2 regions of the Paenibacillus sp. GQ49 genome follow, and region 2 is predicted to be linked to the other one. Evidence: riboswitches for the same ligand, from Rfam matches in the RefSeq annotation. Region 2 holds a riboswitch; the other holds the start of a gene.
What was found. Region 2 has a riboswitch for glycine ahead of gcvT (glycine cleavage system aminomethyltransferase GcvT). Riboswitches for the same ligand answer to the same signal wherever they lie in the genome.

Region 1 (9,641 bases), on a different contig from region 2:
GAACGGAGAACAATCCAAATACAAGGACTGGTTCCATGTACATGAATACCCGCTGGACGTGAAGGATGGCATTCCAACGTATGAGACCTTCGGATTCGAAGCGCACATGCCAAAGCTGAATACGGAGAATGCCGAAGTTAAGGCCTATCTGCTGGAGGTTGCTGAGTACTGGATCAAGGAAGTGGGCGCGGACGGATGGCGGCTGGATGTGGCAGACGAAGTGGACGATGCATTCTGGCGCGATTTCCGCCGTGTAGTCAAAGCCGCTAACCCGGATGCCTACATTTTGGGCGAAGTATGGAACGAGTCCTCCTCCTGGCTGCAAGGCGACCAGTTCGATGCGTCCATGAACTATCCGTTTACCGATGCCGTGAATGCTTTCTTTGTGAAAAATACAATGCACGCCGAACAGTTCGCGAACTCCATCGGACGACAGTTGTCCCGTTATCCGCTTCAAGCCAGCGAGGTAGCGTTCAACTTGCTGGACAGCCACGATACCCCGCGGCTGCTCACGCTGTGTGAAGGCGACCAGCGCAAGATGAAGCTGGCTGCGTTATTCCAGTTCAGTTATATGGGCGCTCCGTGCATCTATTACGGAGACGAGATTGGCATGGACGGCGAACATGATCCAGGCTGCCGTAAATGCATGGAATGGGATGAAGCGAAGCAGGACCGAGAACTGTTCGACTTTTATCAGAAACTGATCTCCCTGCGTCATGCTCATCCTGCCTTGCGTGCAGAAGGCACCGTTCGTTTCCTGCAGGCTCGTCCCGATGGCAGCCAACTGGTATTGGAGCGACAAAATGAGGAGGAACGCATTCTGGTTCTGTTCAATCGATCAGAAGAGACGGCTATTGTCGAGCTGGAGGCTGGTGACGAGGAGTGGACCGAGTTATTCGGCGGAAACCATCGTACCGCCAAGGAAGATGGCGTACTCGCCATTGAACTGCCCGCGTATGGATATGCCGTACTGAGTACGGCTGTGAGTCAGAACTAGAGTCATAATACACATTCATCTGAAGTCACATCTAAGTAGCTTATCTTCGCTTCATCTGGCAGCATAAAACAAGCGTCCTGCATAACCCGGATTCGGGTTCGCGGACGCTTGTTTTGTAATTTTGTATTCGCCGTTATACACCATAATGTCACTGATTTATATATCGGTGCGGTTCAGCTTAAACCTGAGTATCCTTGTCCACTTGAGCATTGTCCGCCCCACTTGTAGTTGTGTCAGAATCCACTGGCTTCGACTCCTGCTCAGGCTCTGCACGCTTTGCCTTTGGTTTAGCCAGCTTTTGCATCATTTTGCGGCCTGTTGGCGTCTGGGCCAACCCGCCTTGGGCTGTCTCCCGATGGCGGCTCGGCATCGCACTGCCTACCTCCAGCATGACATCGATGACTTCGTCTGACGGAATGGCACTACGCACTCCGGCCAGGGCCATGTCAGCCGCAGCCAGCGCCGTAACTGCACCCAGTCCATTACGGACGATGCACGGGATTTCAACAAGGCCTGCGACCGGATCGCAGATAAGGCCCAGTGTATTTTTTAACGCCAAACCAACGGCATGAACGACCTGTTCCGGTGTACCTCCACGCAGTTCAACCATGGCACCCGCAGCCATGCCGATCGCGGAACCCACTTCCGCCTGGCAGCCACCTTCGGCCCCGGAGATAAATGAATTGTTGGCAATAACATAACCAATCGCTCCCGCACAGAACAACCCGTTCACCAAATGTTCGTCCGTCCAGCCAAATCGCTCCTGTGTGCTAATAAACACACCGGGGATGATGCCGCAGGAACCGGCTGTTGGTGTTGCCACGATCCGACCCATGGAGGCATTCACTTCAGATACACACAGGGCATACGCCATGGCAAGTGCGGAAGCATCTCCTGAACAAGTCTCACCCTTGCGAATGTACTCGGCCATTTTTTTGCCGTCTCCACCTGTTAATCCACTGCGTGATGTCGTATCTTCCGTTAACCCTTTGCGTACCGCTTCCTTCATCACCTGATAATATTCAGACATCTGCTTCACAACATCCGCTTCCGGTGTATTGGTCTCCTGAACCTGCTCCTCGATCATCAGCTGAGCAATGGTTTTGGATTCCGCTGTACAGATCGTATTCAGTTCGTGCAAATGTTTAAACCGCATCCGAATCAACTCCTCTCTTCAAATCGATAACACGAATGTCCAGCACATGGTCCAGCTCCCTTAGACGCTTGAGCATATCAGGATTAGGCACACCATCCATTTCCATTGCGGTAAGTGCTTCGCCATCACGGGCTTTCCGGTCCACCTGCATATACCCGATGTTAACCCCGGATGAACTGATCGTGGACGTTACGGATGCAAGCACCCCTGCTTTGTCCGCATGTCGCAGAACGAGTGTTGGAAACTCACCACTAATCTGAACACGAAAATCATTCATCGAATGCACCGATACGCTTCCACCACCAATGGATGCACCGATTAAGGAGCAGGCACGTTCTCCATGCCATAACTCAATTTTGACTGTATTTGGATGAGGAGCAGGCAAGCCACTTGTATAGAACTCAACCTCCATGCCCGCTTCCTCTGCGTATTGTTCTGCATCCGGGATACGCGGATCGTCTGTGACATAATCCAGCAGACCGCCGATCAGTGCCAGATCTGTTCCGTGCCCCTGATACGTATCAGCGAATGAACCGTATAACGTCAGCCGTGCACGATCTGGCGTACATCCCAGCCACTGACGAGCAATTCTTCCTAACCTTGCTGCACCAGCTGTATGTGAACTTGAAGGCCCCGTCATCGACGGACCAATAATTGAGAAAACATCTTTAAATCGCACTTGTAACCCTCCATTTAATCATGATTCATCTTGGTAAAATGTATTCGTCATTTCGATCCAGGAGTTCCATCCACAATGCCCTTATTTAGGGTATGATGACATCAAAAAAGGACAGAAGAAGGCCTTAGGCCCTCTCTCTGTCCTCGATACCTGAGAGTTTCACGATCAACAGTGTCTCACGACAAGGGTGCACTGCCTGCGATTACAGACAAGTTCACCGGGCTGACTGATCATATACCCCTTGGGTGGCGCAGTTCGCGCACTCTCCAGAGTTGCGTCCAACGATGGTACATTTACCTGAGAGATTAACCACTGCGCCGGGTGCGCAGCGGCTTGCTCCTTCGGTGCCTGAAAACTAGCCATTTTGCTCGGCTAACCCAGGTCTCTCCCGCTCGTTATCATCCGCTTATATTCACTTCCTCGTTCAACTCACATCGAACGTGTGTCTTCTGTTCAATTGGATCATATCTGGTACATATACTTACAGATTAATATGCTACACATTATATGTCAATAAAAGTGACGTATAATTACCATCTTTATCAAATCATTAGGAATGATTAGGCAGCTTCAATTCATTTATCCAAGCTTGAAGCTTCTCTTTCGTCCATCCTTCGTTCTCACCCATGATGGAGTACCGCAAGCCATTCTCACTCCATGATATGTTCCGAATGCTCTTCATATATGAACCCTCGGTGTTACGAACCTTAATCTCGGCTTCATCCGGTATTAGTGTATCGTCCACATTTTCTTCCGGCATCTTGAATACCGTCAGGCTGACTTCTACCTTGTCGTTACTTACATAATACAAGGTTACTTCATCTCTGCTCAGCTCACCGCGCAATGTAGACATTTCGATCCGTGATAGTTCGAATTCTCCACTCATGTCCTGTAGGAACGGCTGTTCCAACGCTTTTTCCGCTTCCTCTAGGGTCACTTCGGAATTCTGCATCATATCGGTCAAGTCCTTCACATCGACCTCCTCAGGGATGTCAATTACGAAAGTATCCTTTGTGAATTCAGGGTCATACTGAATCGGATCATAGACCATTTCTGATTTTCCATCCCCATACGCGCTGTTTACTTTGACAATCATCCACGTTTTGGGATCTACCCAATACTCTGAAGATATGGAGAATGCGCCTTCTTCTTTTGGTGTCAATTCAATATGAATGACGTCCTGTCCATGAAGTTTCTCCTGTCCTATCATATTCACATCATGCGTAGTACGTAACCGCTCTAGTTGATCGAGCAATATTTGCTTCTGGGTTTGATTAGGTTGTTGTGACACGGATGATGCATCCATGGAATATGCTGCCCCTGTTTCTTTTTCATATATGATGATCTTCTTTCCATCATTAACTGCGTAACTGACATTGCCATTCTCTGATGTTTCCGTGCGCTTTCGTCCGGTTTCACCATCTACCCATTCCTTAATTTGCATCGTGTTAGTCAGCTTGTCATCCGCCCATATCTTCATCACACCTTCCGCATAATACGAGGCGGGTTCTGTTTCTGCTGAGACAACCTTCTCAATCATCTCATCTCCTGACATAGCCAGCATATCCTTCTCCGCGCAACCTCCAAGCAAGGCGCCTGCCAACATAGCAGTACCCAGCATCATCCATCCTTTTTTCATCATCTTATCCACCCTCTCTGCGTTTACATTCTCCATGTTCAGGCAATCGGCATGCTGCCAGCGTTCCATATCCTTCGTATGACCACATGCGCATATCCCCTCCGTGCTTTATTGCAACCCGTTTGGCTATACTCAATCCCAATCCCGAACCACCTGCATACGTCTTCTCCTCCTGATTCTGGTGTTGAACATAGGGTTCGAAGATACGAATGAGCTGTTCCTCAGGAATAGCAGGACCTTCATTTTGTACTATAATCAATGTTGCTCCCGCCCTGTAGTTATCCAATTCAGCTCCAAGCGAAGGAATAATCCATTCAGGAAGCTCCCAATCTGAAGCAATAACCCCTAGTCCCATTACACCGTTCGTCCTTGTGTGGCGTAGTGCATTATTTATCAGATTATCTGTCAGGCGCATCAGTTGTTCGGGATGAACTCGGTACAGTTGATCTGTGCGGACATCCATCTTCACGTCAATCTGACCACGCTCTGCAAGTCCCTCATAGCTCCCAAGCAGCATATCAAAAAACTCTTCACCTTCCACCTTAACCATGGCCATCTCCGATTCACTGGAACCCAGCGCCGTATACATCTCAAGTTCACTAATCATCTGTTTCATCCGCTCCACATTTCCGAGCAGCACATCCTGATATTCCTGCCTTTCAAGTCGTTTCAGTTGACGATCACCGTTAAGTACTTCCGTATAGGCACTAATGGACATCAACGGTGTTTTCAGATCATGGGATAACGAGGCGATCATGAGCTCTTTTTCTTTTTGCTCCCTCTCCACATCGGCCTGAGTATGTCTGATCTTGTCTTGCATTGCATCAAACTGTTGGAGCAAGATGCCCATTTCATCATGACGAACAGGTACCACATCCGTAGCAGCCTCTCCCCGTGCAAAAGCATCCATTCGTTCTATGAGATATTTCATCGGCCGAAAGAGCTTTCGGGATAGCAGCCACAGCACTGTTCCGTATAACAGGATAAAGAAAGTAGCAGCGAGACTCATGACCCAGGTAGTCCGCAAGGATATGCCTTCCAGCCAATCTCCACGCAGCATGACGATTTCGTAAATACCCACCAATTCGCCTTTTTCCCATACAGGTTTCTTCAACGAGAATGTACGATGACGAATCTGTAAGTTGTACAAATTACGATACAGCTCCGCCCCCCCAACGGTGTAAGCTCCAGCAGACCATGTACTCCCCCCTGATGTGTACACCCGAATCCCTGTTGGTAAATACAGATCAAAGTTCACCCGACCATTCTCCAATTCGGCGAGTGCAGCGAAAGCATCAGGCGAGTGCAGCTGGTACAGTCCCGGGTCAGATAAAGCCAGTTCAATAGGAGCCAATTGTCCGGACAACTCTACATATTCCGTTACGGCACGCTGATCATTGTAATAGTTATACAGGGAGTACAGCGCCCACCCAGCGACGACAGGCAGCAGCATTACAATGAGGAAGGCAAGCATTAACCAGTACTTCAACTTCATTCCTCAGGCTCCCCCACAAACCGGTAACCACTGCCCCATACCGTCTGAATCCAGCGTGGATGATGGGGCTCGTCACCAAGCTTGGCCCGAAGGCTCTTCACATGAACTGTGACTGTACTCGAGTTCCCCGCCTCTGGCTGACTCCAGACATGTTCATACAGCTCCGCCTTGGTAAACACCCGGCCTGGATGAGAAGCAAGCAGTATGAGCAAAGCCCATTCCTTGTTGGTTAGTGCCACATGTTCTCCATGAACCTGTGCGCGCTGATTCAAATAATCAATCGATAACCCATCGTTATACTGCCGATCTGTCGAATCCTGCTCTACGCCCTGATATCTGCGGTACCTATTCAGATGAGATTTAATGCGAGCTGTAAGTTCCGTTAGACTGAAGGGCTTCGTAATATAATCGTCAGCTCCCAGCCCAAGCCCCCTGACTTTGCTCTCTTCCTCGATTCGAGCACTCATCATGAGCAGCGGAACATCGCTGATCAGTCTAATGTTTTTGCATACCGTGAACCCATCCATTTCCGGCAGCATCAGATCCAACAAGACTAATTGATAGGTTCCCTCCCTAAAGTCTTCCCAGCTCTCCAAACCGCTTGATGCCCAAGTTACCCCATAACCCTCATGACGTAGATGATCTCTCAAAATACGGGCAATCTCCGGATCATCCTCCACCAGCAATATATTCTCGCTGTCTCTCATCGCTGCTTCATCCTCCCATGACTATATTGTAGCTAAGAAAAGTTGACTCTCCTCAGAGTTTATACTTTCTTCATAAATGTCCATTACGATCGTTATCTAATGCATGCAAAAAGAGCACCCCGATTGTTCAGGACGCCCAGGTAATATTCACAATCTTAATCCTAAGTTATAGCTCCTAGAAAAGGAAACACCTCATAACTCATAGAAGATGCTCTCGTTCTGTACATAGGGTTTACAATACTTGCTGCACAGCTTCGGCATGCGATCTTTCATCCATTCGTGTCTCGACTCATTCGCCATCTGAAAGGCATAATAACCCAGTGTAAAGATCAACATGAATCCTTCCATTAATCGGATATCACGATCCGTCAGTGGTGCGATCTGTTTTGTGTATCCAGATAAGAATATGTCACGTTCCTCCCGATTGAACATAAGTGCTGCCCCTCCGGCATCAAAAAGATAATAACCATAACCGTGTAGACAAAAATCAATCATGGACATCCCCTGATCCGTTATCAGCAGATTGTTGCGAGTAATATCCCCATGAATGATCCCCCATGTCCCTGCGTGCTGCGGGTATGTTTCTAACTGTTCATTAATGTTCTCAAACGTCTCACGAAGCAGATCGAAGTCTTCCGTTGTAAAAATCCCCAGTCGGACGCCTTCCTCTAACTGCCCTAGCATGACCAAGTTCTCGTGGGCATTGCCATATGCCGGCCGCACCTTTGTTCGATCTGTCTGATTCTGCTTACGCCCATATTGATGAAGCATCTGCAGTTGTGCCCCAAGATCATAGATCTGCTCTGTTGTCAGGCGTTCTCCCTGCTGGATGTCCCTTCCCTCAATCCACTCCAGTACTGTACAGCAGATTTCTTTACCCGCTTCACTTGTCCATACCGTTACCCATTCACCCGATGCATTTCGTACCGGATGCTGAACGCGCAATGCTGTCGTTGCGTTTAACTCATGAAGCAGGTTCATCTCTGCCTCCAGCGCAGGAAGCGTATGCTGAATGCCTGTCATACTTGCATATGCGGCTTGATGGATACGTAGCAGATACTTCTGCCCGCTTGCTTCATCAACGACATGATATGTCAGATTCTCATTATGACGAATATATGAAACGACAGGTTTTTCAATAGTGTAGTTCTGTATAATCTGAGCTGCCATATGGTCGTAAGACATCTGATCCGTAGTAATTATCAACATCTCCTTCAAAGTAATGTAAACGTTCTCTTATTACTAAATATCGTAGCATGATTGCTTTACATACAGCAAATTCTTCCAAAATAAATTAAAAAAGCACAACCCCCGAACAACCGTCCAGGCATTGTGCTTTCTTTTGTCTCTATTATTTCTTAATCTCTCTGTCTATTACTCTATGTTACACTCCATGATCCAATTAACCGAAACGACCCATAATGTATTCTTGCGTCAGACGATTGTCCGGGTTCGTGAAAATATGCTCCGTATCCCCGTGCTCAATCATGCTTCCCAGATAGAAATAAGCTGTGTAATCCGAGATTCGTGCCGCCTGCTGCATGTTATGGGTAACAATAACGATCCGTAGCTCCTTCTTGAGCTCGGTAATCAACTCTTCAACTTTACCCGTAGATACCGGGTCAAGTGCAGATGCTGGCTCATCGAGCAACAGAATCTGTGGTTCAACAGACAAAGCGCGAGCGATACACAGGCGCTGCTGTTGTCCGCCAGAGAGAGACAGAGCTGACTCATGCAGTCTGTCTTTCACTTCGTCCCAGAGCGCAGCACGGCGCAAGCTTTTTTCCACAATTTCATCCAGTGCCTTCTTACTCTTCGTACCGCGGTAGCGGGGGCCAAACGCGATATTGTTGTAGATGGACTTATGAAAAGGATTTGGCTTCTGCCACACCATGCCAATCTTCTGGCGAAGCTTGATTACATCGGTTCCAGGCTCATTCAGATCGTTCCCGTCCATCCAGATATGTCCCTCTGTACGGGAACCGGCAATCTCGTCATTCATCCGGTTGAGTGACCGGAGGAACGTGGATTTACCGCAACCAGACGGCCCAATAAGAGCCGTTACGCTTGCTTCAGGAAACGTCAGGCTAATCTGCTTGACCGCCTGAAAATGTCCATAATATATGCTTAACTGTTCCGTACCAAAAGGTATGGCCATGTTGGTTCCTCCTTATTTCGAAGCTGTCATACGGCGGAATACAACCCGACCGATCCAGCGTGCACTTAGATTGAACGCCAGCACGAGAATGACAAGCACGGCGGATGCCCCTGCTGCCACTTCTTTGGAATCTGGCCCAATACCTTCACTATTCACTTTCCAGATATGGACAGCTAGTGTCTCTGCCGGACGGAAAGGATTAAGCGGTGATCTTGGACTCGTCGGATTCCAATCTGTAAAGTCCAATGGTGGACTACTCATACCTGCGGTGAACATCAGCGCGGCTGCTTCACCGAAGATCCGGCCCGATGCCAGGATCGTACCCGTAATCAAGCTTGGCAATGCCACAGGCAACAGAATCGAAGTGATAATCTTCCACTTGGACAGTCCAAGCGCCAGACCTGCTTCCTTCTGTTCCTTCGGAACGGCCCGGAAGGCCTGCTCCGTTGTCCGTACCATCAGTGGCAAGTTAAAGATCGCCAGAGCCAAGGCACCCGAGATCAGGGAGAAACCAAGACCAAATTGATTTACTAACAGCAAGAGACCAAACAAACCGATAACGATGGACGGGAATGATGACAATACTTCAACGACCAGACGAATGAAGCTGGTAATCTTGCCTGGCTTGGCGTATTCCGCCATGTAAATCCCGCCACCCCATCCGAGTGGAATGGTAACAATCAAGGTCAGGACAAGCAAGAATACGGAGTTGAAGAGCTGTGGACCAATCCCGCCGCCACCCTTAAGCAACTGTGGTGCGCTTGTCAGGAAGTTCCAGCTAATATGCCCAATGCCTCTATACATGATGAA
Region 2 (9,641 bases):
ACCAAATTGTCCCGTGCGGATATGCAGGAACTGGCTGCTAAAGCTCTGGATATGCAAACGGCTGAACAAGTTGTTGAATTGGTTCAAAGCATTCAAGCGTAATTTTGCCGGGGTTTCCTCCGGATTTGAGGTTTTTTCTTTTTCCGATAATAAGCTGCATTGATGTAGCGATTTTGCCGATATCCGCGATTCATTGTGGATATCGGCTTTTTTTGTTGCGTAGATGTATAGGGAATAAAGGGGAGTACGAGGGAAAAGTCCTGTAATGTCTAGCCAAAAAAATGCTCTTACTGGTGTAGTTAACATCAGCAAGAGCATGGATAAGAAACTCACTTAGTTTTAACTGCAAGCGCAGTTCAGTACAGGTTTGCGGGCTGCGGTAGTCTCATCGAGTCGAGTAACCGGTGTGCCATAAGGTGCGTTCAGGACTAATTCAGGTGTCTCTTCCGCTTCTTTGGCAATCCGTATCATCGTATCAATGAACCCATCCAGCGTTTCTTTACTTTCGGTTTCTGTCGGCTCGATCATAATGCATTCTTCGACGTTGAGCGGGAAGTACACGGTTGGTGGATGATATCCAAAATCAAGCAATCGTTTGGCAACGTCAAGTGTGCGTACACCATATTGCTTCAACCCCCGACCAGACATGACAAATTCATGTTTGCATACACCCGGATACGGAATCTCGTAGTATGGTGCGAGGCGGGCCATCATATAGTTAGCATTGAGTACCGCACATTCAGATACACGGCGCAATCCTTCCGGTCCATAGGTACGAATGTAGGCATAGGCACGTACCAATATACCGAAGTTACCGTAGTAGGCTTTCACTCGGCCAATGGATTGATCGCCTTCACGATCGAATGCATACATACCGTCATCATTTTTAATTACCATGGGTTTAGGCAGGAACGGAATCAGACGACTCTTCACGCCGACTGGTCCGGCACCGGGTCCACCACCGCCATGAGGCGTACTCATGGTTTTGTGCAAGTTCAGATGCACCACATCAAAGCCCATATCACCCGGACGGGTAATACCCATAATGGCATTCGAGTTGGCTCCATCGTAGTACAACAAGCCACCAGCCTGATGTACGATGGATGCAATCTCCTGAATGTCTTTCTCGAACAAACCAAGTGTATTCGGGTTGGTCAGCATCAATGCTGCCGTATCGGAACCAACTGCTGCACGGAGTGCGTCCAGATCGACCAGTCCATCTGCGCGGGATGGAATCGTCACAGTTTCAAATCCTGCAACGGTTGCACTTGCCGGGTTGGTACCATGAGAAGAATCGGGTACGATGACTTTGGTACGTTGTTCACCACGACCTTCGTGGTAGGCACGAATCATCATGAGTCCAGTCCATTCTCCATGGGCACCAGCGGCTGGTTGCAAGGTCACAGCGTCCATACCTGTCAGACCTGCAAGGTCGTTTTGCAACGTATATAACAGTTCAAGTGCACCTTGAATGCTGGATTCATGCTGGTACGGATGGATTTTGGCGAAACCGTTATAACGGGCCACGTCCTCATTGATCTTCGGATTGTATTTCATTGTACAAGAGCCCAGTGGGTAGAATCCGTTATCTACGCCGAAGTTGCGGCGGGACAATGCGGTATAGTGTCGAATAACATCTACCTCAAACACTTCCGGCAGTGCTGCTGCTTCCGAACGGAGCATTTCCCGGGGAATCAACGTATCGGCAGCCTGACGAGGAACATCACATTCTGGCAAGGAATAAGCGACACGTCCAGGGCTGCTGAGTTCAAAAATCAATGATTGTTCTGGAGCAGGAGATAAGGTCTGTGCACTAAATGTTGTATCCGTCTCAGGTTGAACCGAAGTGGAGACAGAGGTACCTGTTACCGATTGTCCTTGTACCGATGTTGTCGTTGTCGTTTCCTGAGTCACAGCAATCCCTCCAATGCTCGTGCGAATTCGTCAATCTCTTCCTTAGTGCGCCGTTCGGTAACAGCAATCAGCATATGTCCGGAAAGCTCCGGATAATCACGTCCGAGTTCGTAACCACCAATAAAGCCCGCATCCAGCAGTTTCAACTGAAGACCATCCACATCGGTTCCTTCAGGAAGCTTAATTACAAACTCATTAAATGTTGGTGCATTAAAAGTAAGGCTAACTCCAGGAATCGCAGTTAATGTATTGAGGGTGTAATGACTCTTTTGCAGATTCAGATCCGCGACATCGATCATACCCTGTTTACCCATGATGGACATATACACAGATGCGCTGAGCGCAAGCAAAGCTTGGTTGGAACAGATGTTGGATGTCGCCTTTTCGCGGCGGATATGCTGTTCACGTGCTTGCAGTGTGAGTACAAAACCACGTTTGCCGTTGCGATCGGTTGTTTGGCCTACAATTCGGCCAGGAATTCGGCGCATATGAGGCTGGGATACGGCGAAATATCCGCATGTTGGGCCGCCGAGTGAAGCGGCGATGCCGAGGGGCTGCGCATCACCTACAACGATGTCGGCACCCAGCTTGCCTGGGGCTTCCAGCAGACCCAGCGATAGCGGGTTGGCACTTACAACGAGCAGGCCCTTGTGCGCATGCACGAGGTCGGCAGCCTGCTTCACATTTTCCACGGCACCAAAGAAGTTCGGACTCTGGATCATGACAGCAGCGGTATCGTCTGAGATGGCGGCTTGCAGAGCATCCCAGTCAGTTACTCCATCCTTATAACCAATCTCGACAATCTCCAGACTTAATCCGTGCGCATATGCCTGCAATACCTGACGGGCTTCCGGATGAACGGTACGGGATACGATAAGTTGTTTGCGACGTGTTGCTGCTGCGGCGAGATTACCGGCTTCCGCAAAAGCTGTTGCGCCGTCATACATGCTGGCATTGGCTACAGCCATACCGGTTAATTCACAGATGTAGGACTGAAACTCGAAAATGGCCTGTAGTTCACCTTGGCTGATCTCAGGCTGATAAGGTGTGTAGGCAGTGTAGAACTCGGAACGGGAAATGACATGATTGATGACGGAAGGAACATGATGATCGTATATACCTGCGCCGAGGAAGCTGGCGTGTGTTTCGAAATTGGCGTTGGCGCCGGCTTGTTTGGACATATGACGTGTCAGCGCATATTCATCAAGTTTGGAGGATACGGGCAGCTCGCCCTGATAACGAATCTCCTGCGGAATGTCCTGAAACAGATTCTCCAGCGTATCCACACCGATGGTTGCGAGCATGGCGCTCTGATCTTGCTCAGTCATGGGAATGTAGCGGTGCTTGCTCATGCTTGATCAGCTCCTTGAGTAGGTGTCTTCGACGTACGTGTCCGTTTATGAAAAGGGGTCTTCACGACCTCGGCTTTTAATTTCTTGCCGCGAATCTCAATCTCAAGCGGGGTTCCCAGCGCAGCGTATTTGCTGTCGATGAGGGCAAGCCCCAGATTACGCTTCAATGTAGGTGATTGTGTGCCTGTAGTAACTTCACCAATCTGTACGCCTTCGGCGTAAATCGGATAGTGGGGCCGGGGAATACCACGCTCCAGCACTTCGATGCCGACCAGTTTGCGGGCAGGCCCGTCAGTTTTTTGCTGTAACAAGGCTTCGTATCCGATAAAAGGTCCGGCATTCAGCTTCACAAACATGCCTACGCCAGCTTCGAGCGGAGAGATGGTTGCCGACAATTCCTGTCCATACAGGGGGAGCTTCGCTTCAAATCGTAGTGTATCCCGGGCACCAAGTCCGGTTGGTACGAGTCCGTGACCTTCACCCGCTTGCATTAACCCATTCCAGACCACAGCGGCCTGATCTGCAGGAATATATAGTTCAAAGCCATCTTCACCGGTATAACCGGTACGGGACAACAGTAATTTTACTCCACATACTTCAGCATCCTGCACAAAACGAAACGGTTCAATCGTGGATACATCCGTATCTGTAACTTTTCCGATAATATCTACAGCCAGTGGTCCTTGCAGGGCGAGTAGCGCCGTCTGCTCCGAATCGTTGGTCATGCTTACGCCGGGGATCAAGTGCTCTTGCAGCCACGCCCAATCCTTGTCGATGTTGGAGGCGTTAACCACGAGCATATAATGCTGATCTTCCAGCTTATACACGAGCAGATCATCCACCACACCGCCATCTGGATAACACATCAGGGTGTACTGTGCTTGACCGGGAACCAGCGTGGTCACATCATTGGTCGTCATTTGTTGCAAAAAAACTTCGGCCTGCTCACCCTGTACTGTGAATTCGCCCATATGGGATACATCAAACAGTCCAGCACGCTCGCGTACCGCTTCATGTTCTTTCTGGATTCCGCTAAATTGTACCGGAAGCTCCCAGCCTCCAAAATCAATGCACCGTACGCCTTCATATTGCTGATATAGTGGGAAGAGTGGTGTTCTAAGCAAATCGGACATCAAATCACCTCGTTATTGGCCGTCAGCCAGCCTGATATACAATCGTGGATCAATGAACCAGGGTATTTTTAAATTTTCAGCTAGATAATTTCATCACATAAGTATGGTAAGGCAGCTATGGCAGCGCCATTCTACATCCTGTTTTTCGTTTTTTTGGGAAAAAGGAAAAGGACAGGCCAAAGAATCGGCATGCCAAGTAGCACGCTGTATTCTAAGGCTCTGTCCCTTGTACCTGAGAGTTACCCCGCTGCGTTGTGCAGCAGGTTTCCCCTTGGGTGATCATAACGCCCGCACAGGGCGAATAGATGCTCTCCAGAGTTGCGTCCCGTAAAAGTCCTTTTGCCTGAGAGATTCACCCCCGCTTATCGGTGGTTTACTCCTTCGGCGTTACCTCATGTGCATCCCGAATCGGGTGTCACGGGTAATCTCTCCCTTTACATTCATCCGCGGGTATATCATGGTCCAATAAACACATTTACTCCTCTCATTAAAACGTGAATCCACTACCGATGTCAAGAACGATATCATAGATAATGATTTAAAACCGAATATTTAATCTATTTTAGGTATTATTGTTCGTGTATTTATAAAGAGTGCGCTTACTATTCTAATATTCACCAGTATATGAAGAAAGAGTGTAATCCGGTTACAGGATTTAGAGGTGTTCAGCAAATAAATTGTGAGGTATCTTGACATTTGATTCAAAAATATCATACGCTATGTTCTGGGAAAAAGGTTAAGGTCAAAGAACGCATGTACTCATTAATGAAAAGCGAGGCGGATATCGATGAGCGAATTGAAAAGTGATTTCCTGTACAGTGAAGAGCACGAATGGGTGCAAACCGTAGGGGAGGATACTGTACGTATTGGCATTACCGAGTTCGCGCAGCATCAGCTGGGTGACATTGTGTTTGTGGAATTGCCTGACCTTGAAACCAATGTAAAAGCAGAGGACAGCATTGGAACGATCGAATCGGTCAAAACGGTGTCGGACTTGTTTTCTCCAGTCACTGGTTCAATCATTGCGGTGAATGATTCGTTGCAGGACTCTCCTGAACTTGTGAACAGCTCTCCTTACGAGGAAGGCTGGATGATTGAGATCCGTGTTGAGGGAGATCTGACAGCAGCATTGTCTACATTGATGAATGCAGACGCGTATCGGAAACATACGGAAGAATAGTATCAACGAACTTGTACTTATTAACATATATTTTATAACCAAATGAAATGAGCTTCATATTGTTTCGACCTGTGTGAGCCTGATAGCTTGCACAGGTTTTTTGTGCTTTCCAACAATGGTTTTGAATGTGGATTGAAGCAGATTGTGGATGTAAATCAACTGATTGGACCAAGCTATAGGTTAGAAAATGATTCTGGAAATGATAAAAGTCATAGGCAAAAAAAGCCTTGTGTATCAATGGGTTCAGCCATTATGCATCGATTAAAACGATTACATAACCTAATGTTGTCATCATTGTTCATGACGAAAGTACGCTTTCATTTCATTGAACAGGAGAGCATTCTCGCTTAGGATTACAGCAGGGGAGAAATGATACCCCTTTCATAAATCATAATCACTTGATCCAAGGAGGATAATACAATGAGTAATTTGGACCAAACGTCCAATTCCAAAGGTGGGCTACGGGTAGGTGTGCAACGTTTTGGCCGATTCCTGAGTGGTATGGTCATGCCGAATATGGGAGCGTTCATCGCCTGGGGATTAATTACAGCCATGTTCATTCCAACAGGCTGGTTCCCTAACGAGACGCTTGCACAGCTAGTTGATCCGATGATCAAATATTTGCTGCCACTGTTAATTGGTTACACCGGGGGTACGATGGTGCATGGTCAGCGTGGTGGTGTCGTGGGTGCCATTATGACCATCGGGGTCATCGTGGGTAGTGATATCCCGATGTTCCTCGGTGCCATGATTGCCGGACCACTGGCAGCATGGATCATCAAAAAGTTCGATAAATCGATTGAAGGTAAAATTAGAGCCGGATTTGAAATGCTGGTTAACAACTTCTCAGCCGGTATTATTGGCGGGATCTTGGGGATTTTTGCTCTACTGGGCATCGGGCCTGCTGTAGAAGCGATTAGCAAAGTATTGTCTGCCGGGGTACAAGGCTTAATGAATCTGGGCTTGTTACCGCTGGTCAACCTAATCATTGAACCAGGTAAAGTATTGTTCCTGAACAATGCAATCAACCACGGGATTCTGACACCGATTGCAACAGATCAAGCGAGAGAATTAGGGCAATCCGTATTATACATGCTTGAATCGAACCCGGGTCCGGGACTTGGTATCTTGCTTGCTTACTGTTTCTTCGGACGCGGAATGGCCAAATCTTCTGCACCAGGTGCCGTTATCATTCATTTCTTCGGGGGAATTCATGAGATCTACTTCCCTTACATTTTGATGAGACCGATTCTGATTCTTGCCGCAATTGCGGGTGGCGTCGCAGGTACATTAACATTCATGCTCACCGGAGCAGGACTTGTTTCGGCACCATCACCGGGTAGTATTATCGCGTATTTCCTCTTAACACCAAAAGGTGGATACCTGCCGATGCTCGCAGGGGTGCTTGTAGCAGCAGTCGTATCCTTCCTGGTTGCAGCAGTGTTGCTGAAAACGGGTAAACAAAAAGACGAAGATCTGGAGTCCGCATCCAGTCGGATGAAAGACATGAAGAGTCAAGGAACCGTGCCAAACGCTGGTATTACGGCTAATCAACGTGAAGCAGCCGCAGATATGGCTTCTTCTACAGTGAAAACAGACGTGAAGAAAATTGTCTTCTCCTGTGATGCAGGCATGGGGTCAAGTGCCATGGGTGCTTCCATTCTACGCAAGAAGATGAAGGCAGAGGGGATTGACGTTACGGTGACCAATACGGCTATCAGTGATATCCCGTCGGATGCAGACGTGGTGATCACACAACAAGTATTGACCGATCGTGCCCGCTCCGTTGCACCGAATGCAGAACATATATCCATCGACAACTTCCTAAAAAGCCCGGAATACGATGCGCTCGTTGAACGTCTGAAGTAATTGCACGCATTTGTTTTCCCTGAGCCGGAGGCTGAGATATGAGTATTACCAAAAGACAACGTGAAATCGTGGAGTTCCTGCTAGAGCATCCACATGAAGTTACTGCCGGCGAAATCGCCGTTGAAGTAAAGGTCAGTACCCGAACGGTTCACCGGGAGCTGCAAATGATTGAACAATGGCTTGAACCTTTGGGCATGAGGCTGGAAAAAAAATCAGGAACCGGTATCCGAATCGATGCCGGTTCCGATGATCTGGCTGTATTACGCCAGCAACTAGAGGGTAAAGAATATGTAGAGTTTACGCCAGAAGAGCGTAAGCTCTTCATGCTTTGCATCCTGCTGGATGAACCGGAGCCTGTAAAGTTACTCGCCTTGGCTTCGGATCTGAAAGTGACCGTATCCACCGTAACCACGGATCTGGACGATCTGGAGTCACGGATTCGTCAGGCGGGACTAAAGCTGGTTCGCAGACGTGGATATGGCGTCAAGATTAACGGAAGTGAGACGATTCATCGCACAGCCATAGCTGCACTTGCTCTCGAATTTTTGGATGAGTCCGACCTATTCGGAAGACAGCCAGAACAAGGGGGCTCCGTCGTAAACCAAAAACTGTTGGATATGATTGGACACGGTGATGTGCTTACGGTCGAAAATGCGTTATGGCAACCAGACATCGAATGGCTGGAGAACATCCCGGAACGCCAATACATGAAGTTGCTGATTCAATTAGCCGTAGCGGTTGTACGTATTCGTAAAGGCTTTGGCATTGGCCGTATGTCTCCACAAGAGAACACGGGAGATGAAGTTGCAGAGCAAGATGAGATGAAGGTTCCACCTTATATGGCTTCCCGCTTGTGTGGTGTGTTATCCACCCAGCTGGGGCTGACATTCTCCCAAGATGAGCAAGCTTATTTTCACAGACTATTAGTTGAGACAGAGCAGCGAATTCACTCTTCGAGGCTGTTGCCAATAGACGACTTGATTTTACTGGACAGGGTACATTCACTGATTGATCAGATGCAGGCGAGAACGCATTACGCCTTTCATGAGGATCGTTTGCTTCGTGAAGGTCTGCTTGGTCATATGCAACCTGTCATGGAGCGAATTGAAGGGCAACAGATGATCCGTAATCCGCTACTGCAGCAGATTCGCAAGGATTATGATTCCCTCTTCGAAGAGGTCAAACAATCCGTGCATCAAGCTTGGCCAGGTACTGACGTTCCGGATGAGGAAATTGGTTTCCTGGTCATGCATTTTGGCGCTTCCATCGAGAGGTTACGTGCATTGAAACGGGAGATCAGGGCCATCATCGTGTGTACAAGCGGAATCGGATCAGCACGCATGCTTTCCAGCCGATTATCCAAGGAGATTCCCGAGATTCGGATCATGGACAGCGTGTCCTGGTATGAAGCTGCCCGGATACCTACAGATCAATATGATCTGGTGTTATCCACTGTTGATCTGCCGATGGATGAGCATCAGTATTACAAAGTGAGTCCACTGCTTACGGCGGAAGAGAGCGAACGTCTGCGTCATTTTATCCGAACAACAACATTACAACAACAGCATAATAACCCCCGTGAAATAGAGGTTCAGACGACAAGTCGTTACTCTGACCCGGATGGAATGGAAGCTATTTTAGTTGAGATCGTCCGAATTATTGGCAAGTTTCAGGTGTATCCGCTGGATAACCAAGATATCGGATTCTATAAAACGGTGTATGCGATGTGCAACGTCCTCCATGGATCTGGTGTGTTGAAGGAACCGGAGGAGGTGGCGAAACGATTGGAGGCACGTGAGGCAGTAGGGAGTCAGAAGATTCCCGGCACAAGACTTGCGTTGTTTCATACACGCAGTGAGGGAATTTACAGGCCGTCCATTAGTTTGTTTCAGCTCACGGAGCCACTTCTTCGTACGCCGGATGATCCGGCAGGAGTTACTCATGTTCTCTTGATGCTTGGTCCCCGAGAATTATCCAAGGAAAGCCTGGAGGTTCTCAGTGAGATCAGCGCCCTGTTATTACAGGAAGAAATGATTACATTGCTGGAAAAGGGAATCAGGGATGAACTCATTCATTACCTGTCCCAGGAACTCGTTGGATTTTATCGCAGTAAAACCGAAATTGGAGGTCAACCATTATGAGTATGTTAACAACAGATAAAGTCATCATGAATGCGACGGCTCAGGATAAATA

Region 1: linked by a shared signal. The riboswitch ahead of sdaAB (L-serine ammonia-lyase, iron-sulfur-dependent subunit beta) and the one ahead of gcvT (glycine cleavage system aminomethyltransferase GcvT) in region 2 are both predicted to bind glycine.

Annotation. Positions count from the first base shown of each region.
Region 1 covers NZ_JCAXEL010000012.1:44,129-53,769, forward strand. The annotation lists gene AC6CIF_RS19950 (alpha-glycosidase) at 1-997, shown strand, start outside; gene sdaAA (L-serine ammonia-lyase, iron-sulfur-dependent, subunit alpha) at 1,176-2,153, opposite strand; gene sdaAB (L-serine ammonia-lyase, iron-sulfur-dependent subunit beta) at 2,143-2,832, opposite strand; glycine riboswitch at 2,968-3,104, opposite strand; glycine riboswitch at 3,109-3,233, opposite strand; gene AC6CIF_RS19965 (LolA family protein) at 3,383-4,474, opposite strand; gene AC6CIF_RS19970 (sensor histidine kinase) at 4,476-5,966, opposite strand; gene AC6CIF_RS19975 (response regulator transcription factor) at 5,963-6,673, opposite strand; gene AC6CIF_RS19980 (phosphotransferase enzyme family protein) at 6,866-7,879, opposite strand; gene pstB (phosphate ABC transporter ATP-binding protein PstB) at 8,076-8,831, opposite strand; gene pstA (phosphate ABC transporter permease PstA) at 8,844-9,641, opposite strand, start outside.
Region 2 covers NZ_JCAXEL010000020.1:90,683-100,323, forward strand. The annotation lists gene ptsP (phosphoenolpyruvate--protein phosphotransferase) at 1-102, shown strand, start outside; gene gcvPB (aminomethyl-transferring glycine dehydrogenase subunit GcvPB) at 340-1,779, opposite strand; gene gcvPA (aminomethyl-transferring glycine dehydrogenase subunit GcvPA) at 1,911-3,266, opposite strand; gene gcvT (glycine cleavage system aminomethyltransferase GcvT) at 3,263-4,399, opposite strand; glycine riboswitch at 4,617-4,717, opposite strand; glycine riboswitch at 4,721-4,843, opposite strand; gene gcvH (glycine cleavage system protein GcvH) at 5,187-5,579, shown strand; gene AC6CIF_RS25915 (PTS mannitol transporter subunit IIBC) at 6,000-7,448, shown strand; gene AC6CIF_RS25920 (BglG family transcription antiterminator) at 7,487-9,589, shown strand; gene AC6CIF_RS25925 (PTS mannitol transporter subunit IIA) at 9,586-9,641, shown strand, end outside.